Linked DNA regions of Peterkaempfera bronchialis. The protein of the gene in region 2 interacts with the protein of the main gene of each other region in a pairwise test. Links are inferred from orthologs where the notes say so. Each region holds a gene or a part of one and is shown on either strand. Other genes may lie near its edges.

Region 1 (14,534 bases), 1.4 Mb from region 2 along the record:
ACGCTGGACCCGGCGACCACCGCCCGCGCCGAGGCGTTGTCGCCGGAGTCCACGACGCCCCGCATCATCACCAGGATGCCCAGCGACTGGAAGGTCGCCACAAAGAGCAGCGGCATCCGGGCGACCCGGGCGCGGGACAGCTGGGCCCGGTAGACGGCGCCCAGGGCGGGCAGCAGCCGGACCCGGGGGGCCAGCGGGGCGGCGGCGGGAACCGCGGCGGGCGCGGCGGCTGCCGCTGCGGCGGGCGCCTCGGGCGCGGCGGCCTCCATGGATGCGGTCACTCGGCCAGCCCTCCTTGTCGGCCGCCCAGTTCGAGGTAGGCGTCCTCAAGGCTGGGCGTGGCGAGGGTGAAGTCGTCGAGCGCGGCGAAGGCCGGCCCGGAGGTGACGGCGGCGACCAGTTCCCTGGCCTCCTCGGGGGTGGTGCGCAGGGTCCAGCGGCGGCCGGAGATCTGGGCGCGTCCGGCGGCGGCGGCGAGGGCCGGCAGGTCGGGGGCGGTCTCGGTGCGCCAGACCAGGTCCAGCCGGACGCGGCCGTCCACCAGGGCCTTGAGCTGCCCCGGGGTGTCGCAGGCGATGACCCGGCCGGCGTCGAGGACGGCGACCCGGTCGAGGACGGTCTCGGCCTCGATGACGTTGTGGGTGACCAGCAGCACGGTGGTGCCGTGCTGGCTGCGGCGGCGGTCCACGGCGGCCCAGACGGCCCGCCGGGCGACGGGGTCCATGCCGGTGGTGGGCTCGTCCAGGACCAGCAGCGGTCGCTCCCCCACCAGGGCGGCGGCGAAGCAGGCCAGCCGCCGCTGGCCGCCGGAGAGTCGGCCGATGGGGCGGCCGGCCAGCGGTTCCAGGCCGAGTTCGGCGAGCACGGCGTCGCGTTCGGCGCGGGCCTGCCGGGCGGGCAGGCCGCGCAGTCGGCCGGTGGTCTCGGCGGCGAGGGCCACGGTGAGTTCGTCCAGCGCGGTGGACTCCTGGCCGAGGTAGCCGAGCAGCCGGGAGGCGCGCTCGGGGTGGCGCACGATGTCGTGGCCGAGGATGTCGATGGCGCCGGTGTCGGGGCGCAGCAGGCCGGTCAGCTGCCGGACCAGGGTGGACTTGCCGGCGCCGTTGGGTCCGAGCAGGCCGAAGATCTCGCCGCGCCGGACGTCGAGTGAGACGGCGTCGTTGGCGCGCACCTCGGCGGCCCGGGTGCCGCGGCCGGTGCGGTAGGTCTTGACCAGGCCGCGTACGGTGCAGCACGGGTCGGCCAGGGTGCGGTCAGGGGTCTGCCGCGCCTGCTGTGGTCTCTGTGTCGTCACCCGTCACCGGCCGGGGACATGTGTGGTGCCCGTACTCACGGTTGACGACTCTACGCCGGACGGGGGGCGGAAGGGGAAACGGGTCGGTCAGTCGTCCACGGAGACGACCTCGCCGCCGGGTACCCGGGTGGCCAGTTCGCGCCAGAACCCGGCCCGGATGGCATAGCGGTCGTGTTCGTCGATCTGGTCGTCCTTGTGGGCGAGCAGGCCGAAGCGGGCGGCGTAGCGCAGCAGTTCGCCGTCGACCCGGTGCGGGATGCGCGGGTACTCGGTCCAGAGCACGGTGAGCCGCTCGGGGTCGCCGAGCCGCTCGGTCCAGCGGCGGGCGAAGACCTGGCCGACCTCGTGCGGGTCGCCGCCGATGGCGGTGATGTCCTCCTCGCGGTCGGCCCAGCGCTGCTCGGCGTTGGTGACCTGGGCGAGGGTGGGCAGGGAGTCGCCGGGCGAGGGGGCGTCGCCGGGCCGTTCGACCCAGCCCCGGTCGGAGGACCAGCGCAGCACGGCGGCGTGCGGCTGCTGGGGTTGCCCGGCGGGGGTGGCGGCCGGGGCCGCGGAGGCGGCGCGGCCGGCGAGGTCCTTGGGGGTGGGCACGGTCTTGTGGGCGGCGGGCGCCGGGGCCTCCTCGGGGCGCGGCCGGGCCGGTTCGCCCTCGGGGGTGGCGGGGGCGGCGGGCTGCTGGGCGGGCGGGGCGGAGAGGATCTTGGCGATCTCGGGGCGGGGACCGGCCGGCGGGCAGGCGGCGGCGAGATCCCGGGCGCGGACCCAGCGGGTGATCCACTCCCGGTCGAGCACCCGGCGTTCGTCGGCCTCGGCGACCAGGTCCTCGGACTGGTTGAAGTCGCCGTCGGCGGCCTGGACGGCCCAGAGGTGGACGGCGACGCCGTGCTCCTTGGCGGACATCATGCCGGGCAGCAGGTCGCCGTCGCCGGTGACCAGGACGACATCGGCGCAGGCGCGGTTGCGGGCGAGTTCGGAGAGTTCGGCGTGCATGGCGGCGTCCACGCCCTTCTGCACCCAGCGGCCGTCGGCTCTGGTGAGGGCGCCGAGCCGGACGGTGACCCGGGGCATCACCCGCAGCCGCCGGTGCTCGGGCATGGGGCGGCGGTCGGGGGCGGCGTCGAACCAGTAGATGCGCAGCAGCGGCAGCCCGGTCTCGGCCTCGGCGCGCTCGCGCAGGGAGCCGATCAGGTCGGTGTGGTCGACGGTGATCCGGGACCGGGATGCCTCTCCGGCCAGCAGGCTGGCTGCGGCGCCGAGCAGGTATCCGGCGTCCACGAGGACGACGCAGCGGTCCACTTCCACACCTCTTCCCGTTCGGCTCGGCCGGAGCCGGGCCCGCGTACGCAGGATCCGGGTGGCGCGGTCGGCGGCTCACCGTTCAGAGTCCATACCCGGGGTTCGGGCGGTGAACCGCGCCGATGGATCTTGATTCACTCGATCACGTTTGGATGACGGCCATGCGGTGATCTTGTCACCGTCCAGCGGATGGGGGACCATCGCGGCTTCGGCGTCATGTGAGGGTTCTATAAAGGTGTTCCCTGCCAAGATTCTCGGCCCTGCCGGGGGTCTCACCAATGGAGCATCATGCGTATGCGTAGCGTGGCGCCGGTTCTGATCGGCGCCCTTGCTCTGGGCGTCCTGGCCGCTCCGGCGGCCTCTGCGGCCACTGCGGCCGGCAACCCCGCCCCGAAGATCACCAAGGCCGTGGTCTCCTCGCTGGTCCTCGGCCCGAAGACCACCAAGACCTGGACGGCGTCGGTGACCGTCACCGACGAGTCCGGCATCAAGGGCGTCAAGCTCATGCCGTGGCCGGCCATGGTTCCGGACTTCGCCCCGAAGGCGTCCGATGTCGCCGACGAGGGTGCCGCCGCCACCTGCAAGGCCACCTCGGCCACCACCTCGGTCTGCACCTACAAGGAATCGATCAACTCGCACGCCGACCTCGGCGACAACCTCGGCGCCGGCCGCTGGTACGTGGCCGTCCAGGTCACCGCGAAGGACGGCGGCACGACCTTCGCCCCGAAGGCGACGTCGTTCACCTTCAAGCGCCAGGCGTCGCTCACCGCGAAGGCTTCGGCGAAGTCGGTGAAGAAGAACAGCACCATCACCGTCACCGGTCAGCTGAAGGCCGCCGACTGGAAGTCCGGCAAGGTGGTGAACTACGGCAAGCAGTCCGTGACCCTCCAGTTCCGCAAGTCCGGCACCACGGCCTGGAAGGCCGTGAAGACGGTCAAGGCCGACGCCAAGGGCGCCGTGAAGGCCACCGCCAAGGTCTCGGCTGCGGGCTCCTGGCGCTATGCGTTCGCCGGCAACGGCTCGGTCGCCGCGGTGAACTCCGCCGGGGCCACGGTCTCCCTCAAGAAGTAACCCAGCCAGGAGGCAACCGGGCGCAAGAGGCAACCGGGCACAGAGCAGGCAAGCGCGGGCGCCGCACCCCATGAGGTGCGGCGCCCGCGCCGTCGTACCGGCCCCGGCCTCAGCCGGCCAGGCAGGAGGGGCCGAGCAACTGCTTGAGGTCGCCGAAGAGCGCCGGGTCGGAGGTGACCCGGTGCCGGTCGAGCCGGAGCACGGTGGTCTTGCGGTGGCCCTCCAGACGCAGCCGGACCTCGGTGTTGCCCTTGTGGTGGGTGAGCACCTCGCCGAGCCGGGCGACCAGCGGCGGGGTGATCTTCACCATGGGGATGGAGATCACCACGGGGGCCTCGGCATGGGCGTCGGAGAGGTCGGGGACGGTCAGCTCCATGCCCATCAGCCGGGGGACGTCCTCGCGCCGGTCGAGCTTGCCCTTGACGAAGACCACCGCGTCCTCGACCAGCTGGGTGGAGACCAGCTGGTAGCTGGCGGGGAAGAACATGCAGTCGATGGAGCCGGCCAGGTCCTCGACGGTGGCGATGGCCCAGGCGTTGCCCTGCTTGGTCATCTTGCGCTGGAGGCCGGAGATGATGCCGCCGATGGTGAGGATGGACCCGTCGGGCCGCTCGGCCAGGTCCGCGACGGCGCAGTCGGCCTTGTCGGCGAGGACGTGCTCGATGCCGTGCAGCGGGTGCGAGGAGACATAGAGGCCGAGCATCTCCCGCTCCTGGGTGAGCAGGAAGGACTTCTCCCACTCGTCCTCGGAGAAGACCACGTCCAGGCCGAAGCCGGGCCCGTCGTCCTCCACCGCGTCACCGCCGAAGAGGTCGAACTGGCCCTCGGCCTCCTTGCGCTTGACCCCGACCACATTGTCGATCATCGGCTCGAACTGGGCGGTGAGGCCCTTGCGGGTGTGGCCCAGGGAGTCGAAGGCGCCGGCCTTGATCAGGGATTCGACGGTGCGCTTGTTGCAGACCACCGACTCGACCTTGTCCAGGAAGTCGGGGAAGGAGGTGTACTTGCCCTTGGCCTTGCGGGTGCGGACGACGGAGTCCACCACGTTGGCGCCGACGTTGCGGACGGCGGTGAGGCCGAACCGGACGGTGTCATTGCCGTGCGGGGTGAACTCGGCGTCGGACTCATTGACGTCCGGCGGCAGCACCTGGATGCCCATCTTGCGGCACTCGTTGAGGTAGACCGCCGACTTGTCCTTGTCGTCCTTGACCGAGGTGAGCAGCGCCGACATGTACTCGGCCGGGTAGTTGGCCTTGAGGTAGGCGGTCCAGTAGGAGACCAGGCCGTAGCCGGCGGTGTGCGCTTTGTTGAAGGCGTAGCCGGAGAAGGGGACCAGCACGTCCCAGACGGCCTGGATGGCCTCGTCGGAGTAGCCGCGCTCGCGGCAGCCCTTCTGGAAGGGGACGAACTCCGCCTCCAGGATCTCCTTCTTTTTCTTGCCCATCGCCCGGCGCAGCAGGTCGGCCTGTCCGAGCGAGTAGCCGGCCAGGATCTGGGCGGCCTTCTGCACCTGCTCCTGGTAGACGATCAGGCCGTAGGTGGGCTCCAGCACCTCCTTGAGCGGCGCCTCCAGCTCGGGGTGGATCGGGGTGATCTCCTGCTGCCCGTTCTTGCGGAGCGCGTAGTTGGTGTGCGAGTTGACGCCCATCGGGCCGGGGCGGTAGAGCGCCAGGACGGCGGAGATGTCCTCGAAGTTGTCGGGCTTCATCAGCCGCAGCAGGGACCGCATCGGCCCGCCGTCGAGCTGGAAGACGCCGAGGGTGTCGCCTCGGGCGAGCAGTTCATAGGCTGCCTTGTTGTCCAGCGGGAGCTGGAGCAGCTCGATCTTCTCGCCCTTGTTCTTCTCGATCGCCTTGACGGCGTCGTCCATGATGGTGAGGTTGCGCAGGCCGAGGAAGTCCATCTTCAGCAGTCCGAGCCCCTCGCAGGTGGGGTAGTCGAACTGGGTGATGACGGCGCCGTCGGTGTGCCTGGTCCACACCGGGATGTGGTCGGTGAGCGTCTCGGCGGACATGATGACGCCGGCCGCGTGCACGCCGGGCTGGCGGATCAGGCCCTCGATGCCGCGCGCGGTGTCGATGACCTTGCGCACGTCCGGGTCGTTCTCGTACAGGCCCCGGATCTCGCCGGCCTCGCTGTAGCGGGGGTGCGCGGAGTCGGTGATGCCGGAGAGCGGGATGCCCTTGCCCATCACGTCCGGCGGCATGGCCTTGGTGATGCGGTCGCCCATGGCGTACGGGTAGCCGAGCACCCGGGAGGCGTCCTTGATGGCGGCCTTGGCCTTGATGGTGCCGTAGGTGACGATCTGGGCGACCTTGTCGGAGCCCCACTTCTCGGTGACATAGCGGATCACGTCGCCGCGCCGGCGCTCGTCGAAGTCGATGTCGACGTCGGGCATCGAGATGCGCTCGGGGTTGAGGAAGCGCTCGAAGATCAGGCCGTGCGGGATGGGGTCGAGGTCGGTGATGCCCATGGCGAACGCGACCAGCGAGCCCGCCGCCGAGCCTCGGCCGGGGCCGACCGCGATGCCCTGGCCCTTGGCCCAGAGGATGAAGTCGGAGACCACCAGGAAGTACGCGGGGAAGCCCATCTGGCAGATGGTGTCCATCTCGTACTCGGCGAGCTTGCGGTGCTCCTCGTCGTAGCCGCCGGGGAAGCGGCGGTCCATGCCCTTCCACACCTCGGCGCGGAAGAACGCCTCCTCGCTGTCGTACCCCTCCGGGATGGGGAACCTCGGCATCAGGTTCTTGAACTCGAACATCCCGGCGGTGTCGACCTGCTGGGCGACCAGCAGCTGGCTGTTGCGGCACCCCTCCTGCCAGGCGTCGGAGGAGTCGACGGCGTACATCTCGGCGGCGGACTTGATGAAGTAGCCGGTGCCGTCGAACCGGAAGCGGTCCGGGTCGGAGAGGTTCTTGCCGGTCTGCACGCAGAGCAGCAGGTCGTGCGCGGCGGCGTCCTCCTCCCGGGTGTAGTGGGAGTCATTGGTGACGACCGGCGGGATGCCCAGCTTCTTCCCGATCTCGATCAGGCCGTCGCGGACCCGCTTCTCGATGTCCAGGCCGTGGTCCATCAGCTCCAGGAAGTAGTGGTCCTTCCCGAAGATGTCCTGGTACTCGGCGGCCGACTTCAGCGCCTCGTCGTACTGGCCGAGGCGCAGCCGGGTCTGGAGCTCGCCGGAGGGGCAGCCGGTGGAGGCCATCAGGCCGGCCGCGTGCTCGGCCAGGATCTCCTTGTCCATCCGGGGCCACTTGACCAGCCAGCCCTCGGCGTAGGAGCGCGAGGTCAGCTTGAAGAGGTTGTGCAGGCCCTGCTTGTTGCGGGCCCAGATGGTCTTGTGGAGGTAGGCGCCGGACGCGGAGACGTCGTCGCGCTTCTGGTGCGGCTGGCCCCACAGGATGCGCTTGGGGTTGGTGCGCGACTCGGGCGCGACATACGCCTCGATGCCGATGACCGGGGTGATGCCGGCGGCGGTGGCCTGCTTGTGGAACTCGGCGGCGCCGTACATATTGCCGTGGTCGGTCATCGCGACATGGGTCATGCCCTGCCGTTCGACCTCCTTGAACAGCTCCTTCAGGCGGGCGGCGCCGTCCAGCATCGAGTACTCGGTGTGGACATGCAGATGCGCGAAGGAATCGCTCACAGCAGGGCCTCCGGAGGGATCGCAGGCGGTCGGTCGGGCGGTGGACGCGCGCGGGTGACGGCCAGGCACGGAACGTGTGCGGGGGCCGGGGCGAGGTAAGGCCCGGACCGCTCAGGGCCCGGACCACGTCTCACGCGTTCACGGGAGCAGAGTCTATCCCCGCCTGCCACTCCCGGCGCCCCGCTCTCCGGGCTGCCTTCGGGGCACCGCCAGGCACCTGCGGCGTTCCTCCCGGGCGGAGGAAATTCCCGGGCGTGCCGCCGTCCCGGGAACCAATGACCGGCATGGTTCGTCCGGGAGTACGACGATCACCGACCCGACCCTGCTCCGGAGGTACCCACCATGGCGGCCCCCCTCCGCACGGCCCGCGCCGCCGGCCGCCGTGCCGTTCGCCGCGCCGACCGCCGTGCCGGGTCGGTCCCGGGGCGCTGAGGCAGCGGTGGTCCTCGGGTGGCCTGCGGGCGGCGGACGGCAGGGGCGGTACGGCCCCTCCCCCGCCCCCTCGGCGCTGCTCACCGGAGCCCGGGCGGCGGTCTTCGCCGCGCTGGTGCTGGTGCTGTCGGCCGGTTCGCACACCCTGATGTCGCAGGCGCCGCTGCCGGCGCCCACCCTGGCGGCGGCCGGTGCCGGGGCGTTCGCGCTGGTACTGCTGCTGGGGCGGCGCGAGCGCTCCTTCGGGCAGATCGCGGCGCTGGTGGTGCCGCTGGAGCTGGCCCTGGACACCCTGTTCACCACCGGCCAGGCCACCTGCTACGCCACCACCGGCGGCGGGCCGATCACGGGTCCCTGGCACTCGGTGAGTTCGCTGCTGATGTGCGGCGGCGCCTCCCCCTCGGCCGCCGGGGCGCCGCAGGTACCGGTCGCCGGGGCGCTGGCCCCCTGGCTGGTGCTCGCCGCCCATCTGCTGCTCGGGCTGGCCGCCGCCTGGTGGCTGCGGGCCGGTGAGGCCGCCGCCTTCCGGCTGCTGCGGGCGGTCGCCGCGCTGGCCGCCGCCCCGCTGCGGGCCGCGCTGGCGCTGCTCTCCGCGCTGGCCGCCACCGGCGTCCGGGCTCCGTCGCCGCCGCCCGGGGCGCCCCGGCGGACGGCCGTACCGGCCACGCCGCTGCTGCTGCACTCCGTCGTCCGCCGGGGGCCGCCGTACCGGCTCCGCACGGCCTGCCGCTGACCCCGCCGCGCCGGGGCTCCGGCCCGCCGTGCCGCCGCGCCCACTCCACGGCCCCCGACACGACAGGGACGCATCACCATGAGCTCCAGCCAGCAGAAGAACGCCGCCGCCCGCGAGCGCATCCAGGCCGCCCGCGCCGAGCAGGTGCGGCGGGACCGCCGCCGCAAGCAGCTGATCGTCGGCATAGCCGCCGTGGCGGTGGTCGCGGCGGGCACCGGCATAGGCGTCGCGGTGCAGAGCCACCGCGCCGCCTCCGACAAGCCCTATCTGGCGCCCGCGCACTCCAGCGGCACCGACGGCACGGTGGTCGTCTACGGCAAGCCCACCGCCAAGGCGACCCTCCAGGTCTACGAGGACTTCCGCTGCCCGATCTGCGCCCGGCTGGAGCACTCGGCCGGTACGGCCATCCAGTCCCTCGCCGACCAGGGCACATACAAGATCGAGTACCACTTCGGGGCGTTCCTGGACGGCAACCTGGGCGGCCATGGCTCCCGCAGCGCGCTGAACGCCGCCGGGGCGGCGCTCAATGAGAGCACGGCCAAGTTCAAGGCGTTCCACGATGTGCTCTACGCCAACCAGCCCGAGGAGACCAACGACGGCTTCGCCGACCCCGACACGCTGCTGGCACTGGCCGACAAGGTCCCGGGGCTGAAGACCGCCGCCTTCACCAAGGCGGTCCGCGACCAGAGCTTTGAGCCGTGGGCGCAGAAGGTGGCGGACGCCTTCTACAAGAGCGATGTCACCGGCACCCCGACGCTCAAGCTCAACGGCAAGACTCTGACCGTGGTCAAGCAGGACGGCTCCACCGTCACCGGGGACGAGTTCACCGCTCTGGTGGACCAGGCTCTGGCGGGGTAGCGGCCCCCGGCTGCCGGGGCGGCTCCTCCCGCTCCCGCCGGGTCCCGACCACAAAGAGCGGGACCCGGTGCAGCGGCGGCGGCTCCCCCGGCAGCCCCGCCCGGATCCAGGACGCCCGGAAGGTGGCCCGCAGCAGTCGGCGGGCCCGCAGCAGCAGGTACCCGGCCAGCGGCAGCTCCACCAGCAGCGCGAAGGCCAGGCTGGTCCAGAAGTCCCGGCTGCCGCGCGCGAGCGTCACATCGAACCAGGCGTCGCAGATCAGCAGCACGGCGGTGGCGATGGCCAGCGGGATCACCACCTGGCGGCGGCGCCACCCGAACCAGGCCGTCGCGGCCAGCGTGGAGAGCAGCACGATGTCGAAGCCGACCCAGGCGAAGCGCCACTGATCGGCGACATAGTGCACCGGCAGGGTCAGTGCCAGATAGCCGATCCAGGGGATGAGCGCCAGGCAGACGGCGACCAGGATCCGCAGGCCGAAGGTGAGCCTGCGTGCGTCCCCCGGCCGCCGCTGGACGTCCATGGGTCCATTCTCCGCCCGGGGCCGGGCGGACGGGCTGATTGGCTGGTTGGTTGGTCCCCAGGGGATCAGTGGTAACTGTTCGATCGGATTCGGGCACAACCGCCTCGCCTCCGCCGTTGATCGGTCAGAATCGCGGCGAGAGACGGGGGGTGGGCCCGGTATGGCCTCCAAGGGTGCGGGCCGGGCGAGACTGCTGGCCGCCGGCTCGCTACTCGCCGCCGTGGTCCTGATACTCGGCGCCCTGGGCCTGCTCGGCGGGCTCCAGGGCATCGCCGCCCAGCTCACGGCCGACCGCTGGCAGCCCGAGCAGCCCACCGGCCCCGACCACGTCACCGCCCGGATGCGCGCCGTACGCGCCGCGGTGACCAAGGAGTTCGCGCTCCCCTTCGGCACCGGCTGCTACCGCGAGGACGGCGGCATCGCCGGCGGCGGCGAACACCCCCTCGGCCGCGCCTGCGACTTCATGCTCGGCCCGGCCGGGGTCAAGGCCACCGGCGACCGGGCGAAGCTCGGCGACCGCATCGTCCGGTGGGTGCGCGACCACGCCGACGAGTACGGCATCTGGTACGTGATCTACCAGCAGCACATCTGGTCCAGCCGCCACCCCGAGCGGGGCTGGATGCCCATGGAGGACCGCGGCAGCATCACCGGGAACCACTTCGACCATGTGCACATCTCGGTCTACTAGCCGCGAGTGCGCGAATCGCCAGACACCGCCTAAGCGGTCGCGGCGGCGGGCGGCGGGCGGCGGGGCCAGGGGCTCAGGCGTCGAGGTCGGTGAGGAAGTCCAGGGCGGCGGCCCAGGCCAGCGCCGCCGCGTCGGCGTCGTAGTCGGGCAGGCCTGGGTCGGTGAAGAGGTGGCCGGCGCCGTGGTAGCGGTGGACCTCGACCTCGGCCCCGGCCCGGCGCATCCGCAGATACCAGGCGTTCAGCCAGTCCTCGGTCTCGAAGGGGTCGGGTTCGGCGACATGGAGCTGCACCGGGATGCCGGTGGCGGCCTCGTCCAGGATGTCCGAGGTGCCGTGGAAGAGCAGCAGGCCACGGGCGCCCTCGTCGGCGAGGGCGAGGTTCTGGGCGAGCGCGCCGCCGAGCGAGAAGCCCGCGTAGACCAGGCCGCCCGAGCCCGACCCCAGCAGCGGGACGGCGACCGCCACCGCCCGCCGGAGCAGTTCCTCGGTGCCGATCTCCTCCTTGATCGCCATGCCCTCCTCCACCGTGTCCACGACCCGCCCGTCGTAGAGGTCGGGCAGATGCACCTCGTGGCCGGCCGTACGCAGCCGGTCGGCCGCCGCCTGGACGGCGGGCCGGAGCCCATAGGCGGAGTGGAGGAGGAGGATGCGGGCCACGGGGGTGCCTTCCTGGCTGTGCGGTCGGTGGTGCACCCCCCATGATCCCGGTCGGCATGGTCCCGGTCAGCGCGGGGTCCGCCGTCACCGGCCGCCGCGCGATCCGTCAGGATGGTCCGAGTTCGCCCGAGAGACCGCGTCCCAGGAACGGAAGTCCACCACGATGTGGAGCGTGATACGCCCCCTGTCCCTGCTCTGCTGCGCGGTCGCCGTACCCGTCCTGGTCGGCTGGGTCGCCGACCGGCTGCTGCGCCGGGCGCTGGGCCGCCGCCCCGGCTCGCGGACCCTGCCGCTGCTGCGCCGCTGCCGGATGCCGCTCCAGGCGGCGGTCGCGGCGGTGTGGCTCTATGCGGCGGTACCGGCCGTCAGGCTGCCGGAGGAGCTGTACCCGGGGACCCGGCACCTCCTGCTGCTGCTGGCGCTGGCCGCCTCGGGCTGGCTGGGCGTCCGGGTGACCGGCGCGCTGGTGACCACGGCGGTGGGCCGCTATGAGAGCGCCGTGGACGACGACTCCCGGGTGCGCCGGATCCGTACCCAGGTGGGGCTGATCCGGCGGGTGACGCAGGCGGCGATCGTGCTGCTGGCCATCGCCTCGGGGCTGATGACCTTCCCCGAGGCGCGGACGGCGGGCACCAGCCTGCTGGCGTCGGCCGGAGTGATCGGCGTGGTGGCGGGCATCGCCGCGCAGTCGACGCTGGGCAACCTCTTCGCCGGGTTGCAGATCGCCTTCGGCGACATGGTGCGGATCGGTGACGTGGTGGTGGTGGACGGCGAGCGGGGCGAGGTGGAGGAGATCACCCTCACCTACCTGGTGCTGGCCACCTGGGACCAGCGCCGGGTGGTGATGCCGGTCTCGTACTTCACCGGCCGCCCGTTCGAGAACTGGTCGCGCAAGGACCCCCGGATGACCGGCACGGTGCTGCTGCACCTGGACCACGCCGCCCCGATCGCCGAGCTGCGCGCCGAGCTCAAGCGCTATCTGGACGCCAGTGCGCTCTGGGACCGGCAGGGCTGGTCGCTGCTGGTCACCGACACCACCCCGACCACGGTGCTGGTACGGGCCCTGATGACGGCCCGCGACGCGGACGACGTCTTCACGCTGCGCTGCGCCGTGCGCGAGCATCTGCTGGGGTATGTGCGGGACCACCACCCGGAGGCGCTGCCCCGGGTCGCCACCTCGGCGGCGGCGACCCTGAAGACCCTGGACCGGGCGGCCTGGTCGCCGTCCGACGCGCCCCCGCCGGCACCCCGACCCGCCGTCTCCCTGGCCAAGAAGGAATCCTGACGAGCCGTCAGGAGACCACGTCCTTGCCCCGGAAGCCACGGAAGGCGAGCGCCAGCAGCACCACGCCGTACGAGGCGGACACCGCCGTCCCCCTGATCATGCCGCCCCACTCCAGCTGCGGTTGCAGGGCGTCCGCCCAGGCGTACTGCCAGTGCGCGGGCAGCAGCTCGCGCCAGTCGCCGAGCGCGGTGACCGCGTCCAGCACACTGCCGACGATGGTGAGGAAGACCGCGCCGCCGACCGCGCCGAGCGGGGCGTCGGTGGCGGTGGAGAGCCAGAACGCCAGCCCGGCGGTGGCGAGTTGGGAGAGCAGCAGATACAGCACCACGATAGCCAGCCGGGGCAGCGCCGAGCCCGCCGCCAGGGTGCTGCCGGTGGGCAGCCGCAGATCGCCCCAGCCGTAGGCGGCGGTGCCGACGGCGAGCGCCACGGCGGGCAGCAGCACCATCGCGGCGGCGCTGAAGGCCAGCCCCACGGCGAGCTTGGCGGCCAGCAGCCGGGTGCGCGGCACCGGGGCAGCCAGCAGATAGCGCAGCGAGGACCAGCCCGCCTCCGCCGCCACCGTGTCACCGCAGAACAGCGCCACCGGGATGACCAGCAGAAAGCCGGTGGAGACAAAGAGCGCGGTGACGGCGAAGTTGGCGCCGGAGGCGGTGGCGGTGTCGATCAGGGTGGCCCGGCCCCGCTCCCCGTCGGGGCCGCCGCCGAGGGCGAACGCGGCCAGCAGCACCAGCGGCAGCCCGGCCAGCACCGCCGCCATCACCAGGGTGCGGCGGCGGCGCAGCTGCCGTACCGCCTCCACCCGGAAGGGCAGGGTGCGGCGCGGCAGATAGCCGGGGGCGTGCCCGGCGTCGGGGGCCTGCGGACGGCCCAGCGGCGGCACATGGGGGCCCGCCGGGGGCGGCGGTACGGTGCTCACGCGGGTCCTCCGATCAGGGAGAGGAAGGCGTCCTCCAGGCGGCGGTGCGGTCCGACCCGCTCCACCGGGATGCCGAGCCGCACCAGTTCGGCCAGCAGCCGGTGCGCCGGGAGGTCCCCGAGGCGGATCAGCAGGCCGCCGTCGGCGGGCTCGGCCGAGGCCACCCCGTCCAGCGCGGCGACCTTCTCGGCGGCGACCGCGCGGCCGTCGGCGTCCAGCGCGTCGGGGCCGCTCTCCGGGATGGTGACCAGCAGCAGGTCGCCCGCGCCGACGATGTCGGCGACGGCCCCGGCGGTGACCAGTCGGCCCCGGTCCATCACCACCAGATGGGTGCAGCTCTGCTCGACCTCGGAGAGCAGATGGCTGGAGACGATCACGGTCCGCCCGGTGGCGGCATAGCGGATGAGCACCTCCCGCATCTCGCGGATCTGCGGCGGGTCAAGGCCGTTGGTGGGCTCGTCCAGGATGAGCAGCTCGGGCAGGCCCAGCATGGCCTGGGCGATGGCCAGGCGCTGCCGCATGCCCTGGGAGTAGGTGCGCACCGGCCGGTCCAGCGCCTCCCCCAGACCGGCGATCTCCAGCGCCTCGGCGAGGTGCGCGTCCTCGGCGGGGCGGCCGGTGGCCTGCCAGTACAGCCGCAGATTGTCGCGGCCGGTGAGGTGCGGCAGGAAGCCTGCGCCCTCCACGAAGGCGCCGACCCGGGAGAGCACCGGCGCACCGCTGCGCACCGCGTGCCCGAAGATCCGGACGGTGCCCCGGTCGGGGCGGATGAGGCCCATCAGCATCCGCAGGGTGGTGGTCTTGCCCGCCCCGTTGGGGCCGAGCAGCCCGACGACCTGGCCCTGTTCGACGCGGAAGGTGAGGTCCTGGACGGCGTACCGGTCGGCGGCCCCGGCGTAGCGCTTGGTCAGACCGGTGATCTGGAGCGGGACCGGGGCCAGCGCCGGGTCGGGCGGCGGGGTGCGGCGCGGTCCGCCGCGACCGGTGAGCAGCAGCAGTGCGGCGAGCGCGACGGCGGCGGCGGGCAGCCCCCACACCCAGCGGGGCAGCGGGGCGGGCGCGGTGCGCAGCCCGTGGTCGGCGGGGACGGTGAGCCCGCCGCCGGCCGTCGCGATCCGGTATGTGGCGGGCTCGACC
Region 2 (13,270 bases):
CATCTCCAGCCAGGCACCGCGCGACGGGATGACCTTGGCGGAGAAGACGTCCTTGTCGGAGGTCTTGTCGAGCGTGGAGTCGAAGTAGACGCCCGGCGAGCGGACCAGCTGGGACACCACGACACGCTCGGTGCCGTTGATGACGAAGGTGCCCTTGTTGGTCATGAGCGGGAAGTCGCCCATGAAGACCGTCTGCGACTTGATCTCGCCGGTCTCGTTGTTGGTGAACTCGGCGGTGACGAAGAGCGGCGCGGCAAAGGTGAAGTCGCGCTCCTTGCACTCGTCGATGGAGTTCTTCGGCGGCTCGAAACGGTGGTCGCGGAAGGTCAGCGACATGGAGCCGGAGAAGTCCTCGATCGGCGAGATCTCCTCGAAGATCTCCTCGAGGCCGGACTTGGTGGGGACGTCGTGTCCGTTCGCGAGAGCAGCCTCGACCCGTGCCTTCCACGCGGCGTTGCCGAGCAGCCAGTCGAAGCTCTCGGTCTGCAGGGCGAGGAGGTTCGGTACCTCGAGAGGCTCGCGGATCTTCGCGAAGGAGACACGCAGGGGTGCGGTGGAGGCGGAGTTGTTCGAGGCGTTGCGCGAGGCGGCCAAGAGGGGGTCCTTCCGAGGGCTCGGACTCACTACGCGCGTACCGGGCCCGACCTTCGCAGGACCGGCGCCCCCGCCGTTGCGAGACCTCTTCCGGCAGGAGGTTTCTCCTGGTCGGAACGGGTGCTCGGACGGGGTGCCGCCCCTGTTCAGGGCAGTGCGAACTCCGGGCGACGAGTCACGGAGCAGCTAACAGGCAGCGCAAAGGGACAGTGTAGCCATTCGGCACACTGCTGTCCAGCTCTGATTCGGAGACCGAATCGGAGACTCCCCTCCCTCATGCCGACCGCCCCCGTCGGGGCGGTCCGCAGGGCGGTTCCTGCCTGTCGTACGGCCCCTCACGAAGCCATACATCTCACGCCGTGTTCACTTCCCGTCACGAGCCCGGTTCATGCATCGCGGGCCGTACGGAGTGAACGCGCGACCTGAGAATCGCGCGATGCGTGCGGTTCGTCAAGGGCCGGATGCCGCGGAGACCTCCGCGAACGCCGCCCGACGGCGCTGCTGTGCCGGCAGAGAACCCGTGGTGAGGGCGGTGCGGCGACAACAGCGCTCACCCTACCGGGCCCCGCCGACAGAGCCGAGCATCCGACCCCGTTCGCCGGAACACACTGCGCCATCGAAGCGAAAAGGCCGGGGCGGCCACCCGTTCGGGTGGCCGCCCCGGCCCACCGCCCGCGAGGGGCGGCGCAGCAGACTGCGGTCAGGAGACCAGGGTCACTTGACGGTGACCTTGGCGCCGGCGGCCTCAAGGGCAGCCTTGGCCTTCTCCGCGTCCTCCTTCTTGACCTTCTCCAGGACCGGCTTCGGGGTGCCGTCCACCAAGTCCTTGGCCTCCTTCAGGCCGAGCGAGGTCAGGCTGCGGACCTCCTTGATGACCTGGATCTTCTTGTCACCGGCGGACTCGAGGATGACGTCGAACTCGTCCTGCTCCTCGGCGGCCTCGGCCGGGGCGGCAGCGGCGGCGATGCCGGCCACGGCGACCGGGGCGGCGGCCTCGACGTCGAACTTCTCCTCGAAGGCCTTCACGAACTCGGAGAGCTCGATCAGGGTCATCTCACCGAAGACCTCGAGCAGCTCGTCCTGCGACAGCTTCGCCATGATGGCGTCCTTCCACTAATTCGGCGGGTGCCGGATGTACATAACGGCGGGCGTACGGGCCCGCTGCGAGGCGTGAGCCTGCCGACTACTCGGCGGCCGCGTCCTCGGCGGCGGGAGCCGGCGTACCGGCACCGCCCTGCTCGACCTTGCTGCGAAGCGCGTCCGCGGTGCGGGCGAACTTCGTGAGCGGGGCCTGGAAGGTCGCCGCGGCCTTGGCCATGGACGCCTTCAGGCCACCCGCCAGCTTGGCGAGCAGCACCTCGCGGGACTCGAGGTCCGCGAGCTTCTTGATCTCATCGGCGGACAGCGCCTTGCCGTCAAGGACACCGCCCTTGATGATGAGAGCCGGGTTCTCCTTGGCGAAGTCACGCAGACCCTTGGCCGACTCCACCGGGTCACCGGTGACGAAGGCCACAGCCGTCGGACCCGCGAACAGGTCGTCCAGCTCGGTGATCCCGGCCTCATTGGCAGCGATCTTGGTCAGCGTGTTCTTCACCACGGCGTACTGGGCGTTCTCACCCAGCGAACGGCGCAGCGTCTTGAGCTGCGCCACGGTCAGACCGCGGTACTCGGTCAGCACGGCCGCGTTGGAGCTGCGGAACTTGTCCGTGAGCTCCGCGACAGCGGCAGACTTGTCGGGCCTCGCCATAGGCTTACGCCTCCTTCCGTGATGTCGATGCTCGGCCGACCGTTCGAGAGTCGACCTGGTGCGCCGGTCCCGCAGGAAGGGGGCTGGGAGAACGAGAAGAGCCCCGGCGCGCAGGCGCACGGGGCTCGCGGCGATCTCGACGGCTTCACGGGGAAGCCGGAGATCAAGCTCCAGTCACACCTGCGCAGGCCGTCTGCACTTCGTTCGCAGATCCTTCGGCCGCCATGGCACCCTCGCGGGCACACGGCGACAACCAGCGGTCTTTGGCAAGCCACAGCGTAGGTGACGGGGGCGGCCCCGGGCAAATCGCCCCTCAGGGGCCGCGCGCCGAGCCGGCCGGTCAGCCCTGCGCCTTCAGCTTCTTCATCAGATCGACCAGGTCCGCCGTGTCGGAGGCCGGTGGGACGGTGACCTTGAGCGGCGTCCCGTAGTCGGCGAAGTCGGTCGTCACGGTCATGGTGCCCTGCTCGGTGGGCGTCGTCCGGACCACCCGGACCGGCAGCTGCTCGGCGTCCACCCAGAGGTCGACGGCGGTGTCGCCGATGCCCGCCGCCTGCAACGCCCTGAGCAGGCGCTTCCGCTGCTGCGCGGTGAGTCCGGAGCCGGCGGCGACCAGCTTCGCCACCGGCACCGAGCCGGAGTAGCGGGTGGTCTCGGCGGCGGCGACGGTCTCCTTGCCGACCTCCCTGAGGTCGCCGGAGGCCGTAAGGGCCTTGGCGACGGCCGACGGGTCCTGGTAGAGCTGCGCCTCCGTGGCGCCGCCGCCCTGGGCGCCCGTCCCGGCGGACAGGTCCATCCTCATCCAGTGCTTGCCGCCGAACCGGCTGATCGCCGGGCCGTGCAGCTCGTAGTAGATGGTCGCCCCCTTGGCCACCGCGTGCACCGAGCCGTCCGGGTCCAGCCCCTTCATGGCCTCGTTGCCGCCGTACTGGATGTCCATGCCGATCTGGTCGCCCCACCCCATCACGCCGTCGACGGTGAAGGCCCCGCTGATGCCCGGGATGCGCATCGTCATGGAGACCCGGGCGGTACCGGCCGCGGCGGCGTTCCGGCCGACCAGGTCGAGCACCGCAGCCGGGGCGGGCTCGGCGGTCTTCGGCGAGCCCGCCCCGGCTGCGGGGGAGCAGGCGGCGGCGGCCAGCACCGCGACGGTGCCGGCGGCTCTCAGGCGGCGCTGCTGCACAGGGCTCCCCCTCGGTTTGCGGACCGCGCTCTCCCTTCGGACCGCGCCTTCCGGTAGTGCCGGGCCCCGGCTCAGCCGGTTGCGTTCCCGGGGTCGGCGTCCGCGAGGTCGAAGGTGTCGTCCGGCAGCGGAGCCTGGATGTTCACCTCGGTGCCGATCTCGGAGTAGCGGGTCGAGGTGATCGCCTCCCCCTTGGCGACCTTGCAGGTCTTCCGCTCCTGCACGACCTCGTCCTTGTCGTTGATCCAGATGTCGGCGGTGACACTGGTGGCGCCCTGCCGCAGATAGGCCCCGAGCACCGAGACCCGCTGTGCGGCCGTGAGGTCGCCGGTCGCCCCCACCAGGGCGCGGATCGTCGCGGTGCCCCGGTAGTGGACGGTGTGGACGTCGCCCAGCCTCTCCTCACCCAGCCGCTGGAGCGTGCCCACCTCCGCCAGGGCGGCCAGGTCGGACACCGGGTCGAGCTGCTCGCTCCAGGTCGAGTACCCGGCCGCCTCCGAGTTGCCGCCCGAGGACTTCTCGGGGTCGAACTTCATCCACCGCCGGCCGCCCATCCGCACCGTCTGCGCGGCGTCGGCCCCCAGGTAGACCACTCCGTCCAGGGTCCGCACGGCGACCTCGCCGGACCCCCGGTCCAGTACCAGGTCCAGGGCGGGCTTGCTCCCCCAGGAGAGCACCCCGCTGCCGCTGCTCGGGCCGTCCGCCGGGTCCTGCCGCACCAGGGCGACCTTGGCAGCTCCGGCCGCCGCCATGACCTTCGCCGAGGCTTGGAACGCCTCCTGCGGCGTCCGCTCCCGGCCCCCGTCCCCGCCGCAGGCCGTGGCACCGCCGAGGAGCGCCGCAGCGGCGGCTACGGCGACAGCGGTGCGTATACGGCGCATGGATGTCCTCGGTCGGTCCCGGAGCGGCGTCAGTCCCGGACTCTACCGAGCCCGGAACGACAGCGGGCCCGCACCCCTGATGACCAGGAGTGCGGGCCCGCCGACAGGTTTCCCCGGGGGGTCGGACCGCAGGCGTCAGACCGCCGCGGGGTCCTCCTCCACGAGAAGGTTCCGGGTGCGGTTCGGGTCGACCGGGACGCCGGGGCCCATGGTGGTCGACACGGTGGCCTTCTTGATGTAGCGGCCCTTGGCGGCGGACGGCTTGGCCCGCAGCACCTCCTCAAGGGCGGCGGCGTAGTTCTCGACGAGCTGCTCGTCGGAGAAGGACGACTTGCCGATGATGAAGTGCAGGTTCGAGTGCTTGTCGACGCGGAACTCGATCTTGCCGCCCTTGATCTCGGTCACGGCCTTGGCCACGTCCGGGGTCACGGTGCCGGTCTTCGGGTTCGGCATCAGGCCACGGGGACCGAGCACCCGGCCCAGGCGGCCGACCTTGCCCATGAGGTCCGGGGTGGCGACGACGGCGTCGAAGTCCAGACGGCCCTTCGACACCTCGTCGATCAGCTCGTCGGCGCCCACGATGTCGGCGCCCGCAGCCTCCGCGGCCGCCGCACGCTCACCGGTCGCGAAGACCAGGACCCGAGCGGTCTTGCCGGTGCCGTGCGGCAGGTTCACGGTGCTGCGGACCATCTGGTCGGCCTTGCGCGGGTCGACACCCAGGCGCATGGCGATCTCGACGGTCGAGTCGAACTTGGTGGTGGAGGTCGCCTTGGCGAGGCGGATGGCCTCCAGGGGGGCGTAGAGACGCTCGCGGTCGATCTTGGCGGCCGCGGCAGTCAGAGCCTTGCTGCGCTTCACTGCTGCTCCTGAGTCTTGTACGGAGTCGTGGTGGCTGCGGGCCAGCGCGGGCCCTACCACAGGGAACGAACCTCGGGGGAGGTTCAGCCCTCGACGGTGACGCCCATCGACCGGGCGGTGCCGGCGATGATCTTCTCGGCCTGGTCCAGGTCGTTGGCGTTCAGGTCGGGCATCTTGGTGGTGGCGATCTCACGGACCTGGTCGCGGGTGATCTTGGCGACCTTGGTCTTGTGCGGCTCGCCGGAGCCCTTGTCCACGCCCGCGGCCTTCAGGATCAGCTTGGCGGCCGGCGGAGTCTTGGTGACGAACGTGAAGGTACGGTCCTCGTAGACCGTGATCTCCACCGGCACCACCATGCCGCGCTGCGACTCGGTGGCGGCGTTGTACGCCTTGCAGAACTCCATGATGTTGACGCCGTGCTGGCCCAGCGCGGGGCCGACCGGCGGCGCCGGGTTGGCGGCGCCGGCGTTGATCTGGAGCTTGATGAGCCCCGTGACCTTCTTCTTCTTGGGAGGCATGTCTCTCCGGGTCCTTCTGAGAGGTGTTTCCCGACACGCCGCGCCGGATGCTGCCAGGCGTCAGGAGCGGCCGTCAGGGCCTTGGGTGGCAGTGTGTGCGGGGTACGGGACACTGCCCGGGTCACGCACACACATCGCACCAGACTAACGTGAACCGGCGCCTGGCCCAAAACGCCGGTGGCGGAGCAGGTCGCGGTAGAGGGCGTACAGCGCCCACAGCACCAGCAGGGCACCCACCACCGGCCACAGCAGCGAGGCGCCGTTCCGGTGGTTCGCCATGCCGCTGACCAGGAGCGCAATGGCGAGCAGCAAGGACATCACCGGCCTCGCCCTGTCGAGCGGCCCACCATCCCTGAACGGATTCTGCATGTGCCTGTCCCCTCCCCGACGGAAAGGGAAAGCGTAGCGCTCCCCCCGAAGGCATGAAGGAGCCCCCGGCCGACGGGAAACCGTCGGCCGGGGGCTCCTTCGGGGCCTTGGTACGGCTAGTTCTTCTGGATCTGGTCGAAGGAGAGCTCGACCGGGGTCTCCCGACCGAAGATCTCGACCAGGCCCTTGACCTTCTTGGAGTCGGGGTTGATCTCGTTGATGGTCGCCTGGAGGGTGGCGAAGGGGCCGTCGGTGACGGTGACCGAGTCGCCCACCTCGAAGTCCAGCACCTGGACCTCGACCGGGCGGGACGGGGAGGGCTTGCCGGCCTCCTTGGCCGCAGCGCGCTCCACGTCGGGGGCGAGCATCTTGACGACCTCGTCCAGGGTCAGCGGGTACGGGTCGTAGGCGTTGCCCACGAAGCCGGTGACACCGGGAGTGTTGCGGACCACGCCCCAGGACTCGTTGGTGAGGTCCATCCGCACCAGGACATAGCCGGGGAGCTTGTTCTGGCGGATGGTCTTGCGGTCGCCGTTCTTGATCTGGACGACCTCTTCCTGGGGCACCTCGGCCTGGTAGATGTACTCCTCGACGTTCAGCGAGACGGCGCGCTGCTCCAGGTTGGCCTTCACGCGGTTCTCATAGCCCGCGTAGGTGTGGATGACGTACCACTCGCCGGGAGCGAGCCGCAGCTCCTCGCGGAACTTGGCGACGGGGTCCACGTCCTCGGCTTCTTCAGCCTCCTCGGCGCCGCCCTCGAAGGCCTCCTGGGCCTCGGACTCGGCGTCGTCGGTGACGTGCAGCGCGGCCTCCTCGGCCGGGGCGCCCGCCTCGGCCTCGGCAGCCTCGACCTCGTCCACGTCCGCATCGGCCGCGTCGACGATCTGCTCCGCGGTGTCGCCCTCGGCCTCGGCCGAGGAGGCCGCGTCGCGCTCCACGGCGTCGTCCGCCGCGCGGACGGTCTCGTCGGCGTCGTACAGGGGGGACTCAGACACGGTGGCTGCTTCTTCCTGGAGATGAGAGATGGAACGGTTCCGCGCCGTTTCCTTCTCCTGTCCAGTCCTCGAATCAGATCGATGCGAACAGCGTCCGTGTACGGCTCGGACCTCAACAGTACCGAGTCAACGGTAGCGGGATTGTCCGATCGGTGCCGATGACGCGGTCGCGGCGACTCAGCCGAAGACCAAGAAGCTGAGCTTGGCGAAGCTCCAGTCGAGGCCCGAAACGATCGCCATGATGACCACCACGAAGACGATCACCACGGTGGTGTAGGTCACCAGGTCGTTGCGGGTAGGCCAGACGACCTTGCGCAGCTCCGCGATGATCTGGCGGTAGAAGAGGGCGAGGCGGGCGAAGACGCCCTTCCTGTCCTTCTTCGCGGCGCGCTTGCGGTCGCGGCGAGAGGGCAGCTCGCTCGGCTCTTCCTCGGGACGGCCACGCTCAGGCGTCGCGGTGGAGCCCGTGGTCTCCGTCACTCGTCCTCACCTGAAATCCGGTCGCAGTGCTGTCGGAGCCCTCTCCGCATCAAGCCCGCACGCTCGGGTGGAGCGCGCGGGCTCGGCGCGGATCAAGCAGCAGGGCCAGAGGGACTCGAACCCCCAACCGCTGGTTTTGGAGACCAGTGCTCTACCAATTGAGCTATAGCCCTTCGGAACCTTGCGGCGCCGAGATGACCACCAACCTACCGCATCCGAGCCGCTGCGTGGGGTACGCGAGCCATCTGCGGTGACGGGTTGCCATCGAGCGACGAGTGTACGGGCTCTGGGCCGCCACGTCGAACTTTTTGCCGATCAACCGCCGCCCGGACCAGCGGCGCTGCCCCTCGCGAGCCGCCTTCACCCGCGCGTGCACGCATGCTGAAACCGCCGTGCCGGGGCGGGGGCGATTCTGCGACCATGCAGACATGAGCGCTGCTTCCCCCCACCCTGCTCCCCAGTCCGACCCCGCCGCGCGGCCCGCCGACCGCCGGGTCTCGGCCCGCATCGGTGCCATCGCGGAGTCCGCGACCCTGGCGGTGGACGCCAAGGCCAAGGCCCTCAAGGCGGCCGGCCGCCCGGTGATCGGCTTCGGGGCCGGCGAGCCGGACTTCCCGACCCCGGACTACATCGTCGAGGCCGCGGTGCTGGCCTGCCGCGACCCCAGGTTCCACCGCTACACCCCGGCCGGCGGCCTGCCCGAGCTCAAGAAGGCCATCGCGGAGAAGACCCTCCGCGACTCGGGGTGGCAGGTGGACCCGGCGCAGGTGCTGGTCACCAATGGCGGCAAGCAGGCCATCTACGAGGCGTTCGCCGCGATCCTGGACCCGGGCGACGAGGTCATCGTCCCCGCGCCGTACTGGACCACCTACCCGGAGTCCATCCGGCTGGCCGGCGGCGTCCCGGTGGATGTCGTCGCCGACGAGACCACCGGCTACAAGGTCTCCGTGGAGCAGCTGGAGGCGGCCCGCACCGAGCACACCAAGGTGCTGCTCTTCGTCTCCCCGTCCAACCCCACCGGCGCCGTCTACTCCCGCGCCGAGGCGGAGGCGATCGGCCGCTGGGCCGTGGAGCACGGCCTCTGGGTGCTCACCGACGAGATCTACGAGCACCTGGTCTACGGCGAGGCCGAGTTCCACTCGCTGCCGGTGCTGGTGCCCGAGCTGGCCGACCGGTGCATCGTGGTCAACGGCGTCGCCAAGACGTACGCCATGACCGGCTGGCGGGTGGGGTGGCTGATCGGGCCCAAGGACGTCGTCAAGGCCGCGACCAACCTCCAGTCGCACGCCACCTCCAACGTCAGCAATGTCGCCCAGGCGGCGGCGCTGGCGGCGGTGAGCGGCGACCTGTCGGCGGTGGACGCGATGAAGACCGCCTTCGACCGCCGCCGCCGCACCATCGTGCGGATGCTCAACGAGATCGACGGCGTCACCTGCCCCGAGCCGGAGGGCGCCTTCTACGCCTACCCGTCGGTGAAGGCGCTGCTGGGCAAGGAGATCCGCGGCAAGCGGCCGCAGAGCTCCATCGAGCTGGCCGCGCTGATCCTGGACGAGGCCGAGGTCGCGGTGGTGCCCGGCGAGGCGTTCGGCACGCCCGGCTATCTGCGGCTGTCGTATGCGCTGGGCGACGACGACCTGGTGGAGGGCGTCTCCCGGGTGCAGAAGCTGCTGGGCGAGGCGCGCGACTGACACCGTGCTTCCGTTCGGGGCCCGTCGCCGTGGCGACGGGCCCCGACGCTTTGCCGTACGGGTTGTTGCGCTGGTGTTGTGCGGCTCGTTGCGCGGGATCGGTGTCCGCTGCGGGCGCGCACGCGGCAGAATCTCCCAATGGACCACCTGCACTCCTCCGCCTCCGCACGCGACGTACGGCTGCTCCCCAAGGCCCACCTCCATCTGCACTTCACCGGTTCCATGCGCCCCTCGACGCTGCGGGAACTGGCCGCCAAGCACGGAGTGCACCTCCCCGAAGCGCTGAGTTCCGGCGAGCCGCCGAGGCTGCGGGCGACCGATGAGCGCGGCTGGTTCCGCTTCCAGCGGCTGTACGACATGGCCCGGTCGGTGCTGCGCGACGAGGACGACATCCGGCGGCTGGTCCGGGAGACGGCGGAGGACGAGCGGGCGGAGGGCTCCCGCTGGCTGGAGATCCAGGTGGACCCCACGTCGTACGCTCCCCGGCTGGGCGGTCTGATCCCGGCGCTGGAGCTCATCCTGGACGCGGTGCGGGACGCCTCCGAGGCCACCGGGGTGGGGATCAGGGTGCTGGTCGCGGCCAACCGGATGCGCAGCCCCATGGACGCCCGAACGCTGGCCCGGCTGGCGGTCCGCTACGCCGACCAGGGCGTGATCGGGTTCGGCCTCTCCAACGACGAGCGGCGCGGACTGGCCCGCGACTTCGACCGGGCCTTCGACATCGCCCGGCGGGGCGGGCTGCTGGCCGCGCCGCACGGCGGGGAGCTGTCCGGGCCGGAGAGCGTCCGCGACTGCCTGGACGACCTCGGCGCTGGCCGCATCGGGCACGGGGTGCGGGCGGCGGAAGACGAGCGGCTGATGCGGCGGCTGGCCGACCGGCAGATCACCTGCGAGGTCTGCCCGGCGTCCAATGTGGCGCTCGGCGTCTATGAGAAGCCCGAGGACGTGCCGCTGCGCCGGCTCTTCGACGCGGGGGTGCCGATGGCGCTGGGCGCGGACGACCCGCTGCTCTTCGGGGCCCGGCTGGTCGCCCAGTACGACCTGGCCCGGGACGCCCATGGCTTCACCGACGCCGAGCTGGCCGAACTGGCCCGCCAGTCGGTCCGGTCCTCCCGCGCCCCGGACGACGTACGGGCCCGGCTGCTGGCCGAGATCGACGCCTGGCTGGTCTCCTGAAGGCGGGGGCCGGCGCCGGCAGGCCCCCGCCCTCACGGGCCAGCGCCAGCAGATCCTCGGTAGTGGCCCGGCCTCACAACTCCACGCCCACCATCACCGGCTCACACACCAGCTCCACCCCGAACACCCCCCACACCCCGTCCCGCACCTCACGGGCCAGCGCCAGCAGATCCTCGGTGGTGGCCCGGCCCCGGTTGGTCAGGGCCAGGGTGTGCTTGGTGGAGATGCGGGCCGGGCCGGAGCCCCAGCCCTTGGTGAAGCCGGCCCGGTCGATGAGCCAGGCCGCCGACGTCTTCGTCAGCCCGTCGCCGGCCGGGTAGGCGGGCGGGGCGGTGTCGGGGCCGAGCCGGTCGCGGGCCCGGTCGAGGAAGGCGGCGTACGCGGCCCCGTCCAGGATCGGGTTGGTGAAGAAGGACCCCGCCGACCAGGTGTCATGGTCGTCCGGGTCGAGCACCATGCCCTTCCCGGCCCGCAGCGCCAGCACGGTCTCGCGGGCGGTGCCGAGCGGCACCCGCGCGCCCTGCTCCACGCCGAGCGTGCGGGCGACCTCCGCGTACTTCACCGGCGCGGAGAGCCCACCCGCGTCCTCCAGGCCGAACCGCACCCGGAGCACCACATACCGGCCGGGGTCGGCCTTGAAGCGGCTGTTCCGGTAGGAGAAGCCGCACTCGGCGCCCGGGAGGGTGACGGTCTGCTCGGCCCGCCGGTCATAGGCGACGACCTCGGTGACGGTGGCGGAGACCTCCTGGCCGTATGCGCCGACGTTCTGGACCGGGGTGGCACCGGCTGAGCCGGGGATACCGGCCAGGAACTCGATCCCGGCCAGGCCCAGCTCGACGGTGCGGGCGACGGCGTCGGTCCAGACCTCGCCGGCCGCCAGCTCCAGCACGGTGCCGTCGACGGTGAAGCCGGTGGTGGCGATGCGCAGTGCGGTGCCGTCGAACCCCTTGTCGCCGATGACCAGGTTGGAGCCGCCGCCCAGCAGCAGCAGCGGTTCCCCGGCGCGGTCGGCGGCCCGTACGGTCTCGACGACCTCGGCGTCGGTGGTGGCGGTGACCAGCCGACGGGCCGGGCCGCCGAGGCGGAAGGTGGTCAGCGGGGCGAGCGGGGCGTCCTGGAGTACCTGCACGGGAACAGCGTACGGGCACGCCGCCGCCCCGCTCAGGACGGAGCGGGGCGGCGGCAGGGTGGACGGCAGAGTGGTCGGCAGAGTGGTCGGCGGGGGCTCAGGCGACCGGTTCCAGGACGGGCTCCCGGCCCGCCTCGGCCGGGGCGGCGGGCCGCCTGCGCGGCACCAGCAGCGCGGCGACGGCGGCCAGGGCGATGGCGCCGGCACCGGTCCACAGGGCGGGGACCAGGCCGTCGGTGAAGGACTGGGCGGAGGTGTAGCCGCCACGGGCGGCGAAGACGGAGGAGAGCACGGCCACACCGAGGGCCCCGCCGAGTTCGCGCAGGGCGTTGTTGGCGCCGGAGGCGATGCCCTGCTCCTCGGGGCGGACGCTGGTCATCACCAGGTTGGCGGTGGGGGCGAAGAAGAGCGCCATGCCGACCCCGCAGACGATCAGCGCGGGCACCTGCGCGGCGTAGGAGACGCCGGGCGCGACCACCAGGGCGAACATGGCCAGGCCCAGGGCCTGGAGGGCGAGTCCGGTGGCGACCACGGGCCGACCGCCGATGCGGTCGCTGAGGATGCCGGCGATGGGCGCGACCAGCATCGGCATGGCGGTCCAGGGCAGCATCCGGATTCCGGCCTGCATCGGGGTGTAGCCGCCGACGCCCTGGAGGAACTGGCTGAGCAGGAAGATCGAGCCGAACATGCCGAGGAACATCAGCAGGCTGGCGGCGTTGACGGCGCTGAAGGCGCGGCTGCGGAAGAGCCGCATGGGGAGCATGGGGACAGCGCTGCGCAGTTCCCAGCCGACGAAGGCGGCCAGCAGCGCGCCGCCGGCGATCAGGCCGGAGAGGACGGGGGCGCTGGTCCAGCCGTCGGAGTTGCCCCGGACCAGGGCGTAGACGATGCCGAAGAGACCGGCGCTGGCCAGCAGGGTGCCGGGGATGTCCAGTCGGCCGGCCGGGCCGTGGCTCTCGGCGAGGCGGAGCCGGGCGAGCGGCAGCAGGACGAGGCCGACCGGGACGTTCAGCCAGAAGATCCACTGCCAGGAGATGTGCTCGACCACGGTGCCGCCGATCAGCGGGCCGGTGGCGACGGCCAGACCGTTGACGGCGCCCCAGATGCCGTACGCCAGGCCACGGCGCTCGGCGGGGACGGCGGCGGTGAGCAGGGTGAGGGTGAGCGGCATCAGGAGCGCCGCGCCGACGCCCTGGAGGGCGCGGGCGGCGATGAGTTCGCCCATGCCGGGGGCGAGGGCGGCGGCTGCGGATCCGGCGGTGAAGACGGCCACGCCGATGAGGAGCATACGGCGGCGGCCGAAGCGGTCGCCGAGGGCGGCGCCGGTCATCAGCAGCACCGCGAAGGTCAGGGTGTAGGCGCTGACGGTCCACTCCAGCTCCTCCAGGCCGCCGCCGAGGTCCTTGCGGATGGCGGGGAGGGCGGTGGTGACGACGAGGTTGTCGAGGGCGGCCATGAAGCCGGCGACGCTGGTGATGACCAGCGCCCAGATCGCGGTGCGCGTGGTGCGCATGGGTGGTTTCCCCCTGGATTAGTTATTGATCAATAACTTCTGCGGACAGACGGAGGCCCGCCGGGCCCCTGTCGGCTGGATCGGACGGAACGGATGGAACGGATGGATCAGAGACAGTCGGGATCGAGCCCGGCCCAGA

Evidence for each region.
Region 1: the proteins of rplL (region 2) and dnaE interact in binary tests that used the Escherichia coli proteins (3 or more experiments, as listed by UniProt). The link is inferred for Peterkaempfera bronchialis from one-to-one orthologs.

Annotation. Positions count from the first base shown.
Region 1 is NZ_CP031264.1:1,365,147-1,379,680, forward strand. The notes cover bases 3,571-7,612. They hold dnaE (DNA polymerase III subunit alpha), read right to left. Parts: upstream 7,305-7,612; coding sequence 3,771-7,304; downstream 3,571-3,770. Other genes in these bases: C7M71_RS05985 (DUF5707 domain-containing protein), read left to right, coding at 3,571-3,661. In the rest of the region: C7M71_RS05970 (ABC transporter permease), read right to left, coding at 1-269; C7M71_RS05975 (ABC transporter ATP-binding protein), read right to left, coding at 278-1,246; C7M71_RS05980 (NYN domain-containing protein), read right to left, coding at 1,382-2,590; more of C7M71_RS05985, read left to right, coding at 2,879-3,570; C7M71_RS05995 (hypothetical protein), read left to right, coding at 7,744-8,469; C7M71_RS06000 (DsbA family protein), read left to right, coding at 8,548-9,327; C7M71_RS06005 (hypothetical protein), read right to left, coding at 9,293-9,847; C7M71_RS06010 (hypothetical protein), read left to right, coding at 10,008-10,535; C7M71_RS06015 (dienelactone hydrolase family protein), read right to left, coding at 10,609-11,229; C7M71_RS06020 (mechanosensitive ion channel family protein), read left to right, coding at 11,357-12,478; C7M71_RS06025 (ABC transporter permease), read right to left, coding at 12,486-13,361; C7M71_RS06030 (CocE/NonD family hydrolase), read right to left, coding at 13,394-14,534. UniProt on the Escherichia coli protein: DNA polymerase III is a complex, multichain enzyme responsible for most of the replicative synthesis in bacteria. This DNA polymerase also exhibits 3' to 5' exonuclease activity. The alpha chain is the DNA polymerase catalytic subunit.
Region 2 is NZ_CP031264.1:2,756,786-2,770,055, forward strand. The notes cover bases 1-2,778. They hold rplL (50S ribosomal protein L7/L12), read right to left. Parts: upstream 1,693-2,778; coding sequence 1,309-1,692; downstream 1-1,308. Other genes in these bases: rpoB (DNA-directed RNA polymerase subunit beta), read right to left, coding at 1-594; rplJ (50S ribosomal protein L10), read right to left, coding at 1,778-2,341; C7M71_RS12090 (LolA-like protein), read right to left, coding at 2,682-2,778. Outside these bases: more of C7M71_RS12090, read right to left, coding at 2,779-3,524; C7M71_RS12095 (hypothetical protein), read right to left, coding at 3,596-4,405; rplA (50S ribosomal protein L1), read right to left, coding at 4,541-5,263; rplK (50S ribosomal protein L11), read right to left, coding at 5,347-5,781; C7M71_RS12110 (hypothetical protein), read right to left, coding at 5,926-6,150; transcription termination/antitermination protein NusG, read right to left, coding at 6,267-7,145; preprotein translocase subunit SecE, read right to left, coding at 7,323-7,625; C7M71_RS12130 (pyridoxal phosphate-dependent aminotransferase), read left to right, coding at 8,054-9,313; C7M71_RS12135 (adenosine deaminase), read left to right, coding at 9,452-10,489; C7M71_RS12140 (UDP-N-acetylmuramate dehydrogenase), read right to left, coding at 10,563-11,618; C7M71_RS12145 (DHA2 family efflux MFS transporter permease subunit), read right to left, coding at 11,716-13,131; C7M71_RS12150 (TetR/AcrR family transcriptional regulator), read right to left, coding at 13,239-13,270. UniProt on the Escherichia coli protein: The binding site for several of the GTPase factors involved in protein synthesis (IF-2, EF-Tu, EF-G and RF3). Is thus essential for accurate translation.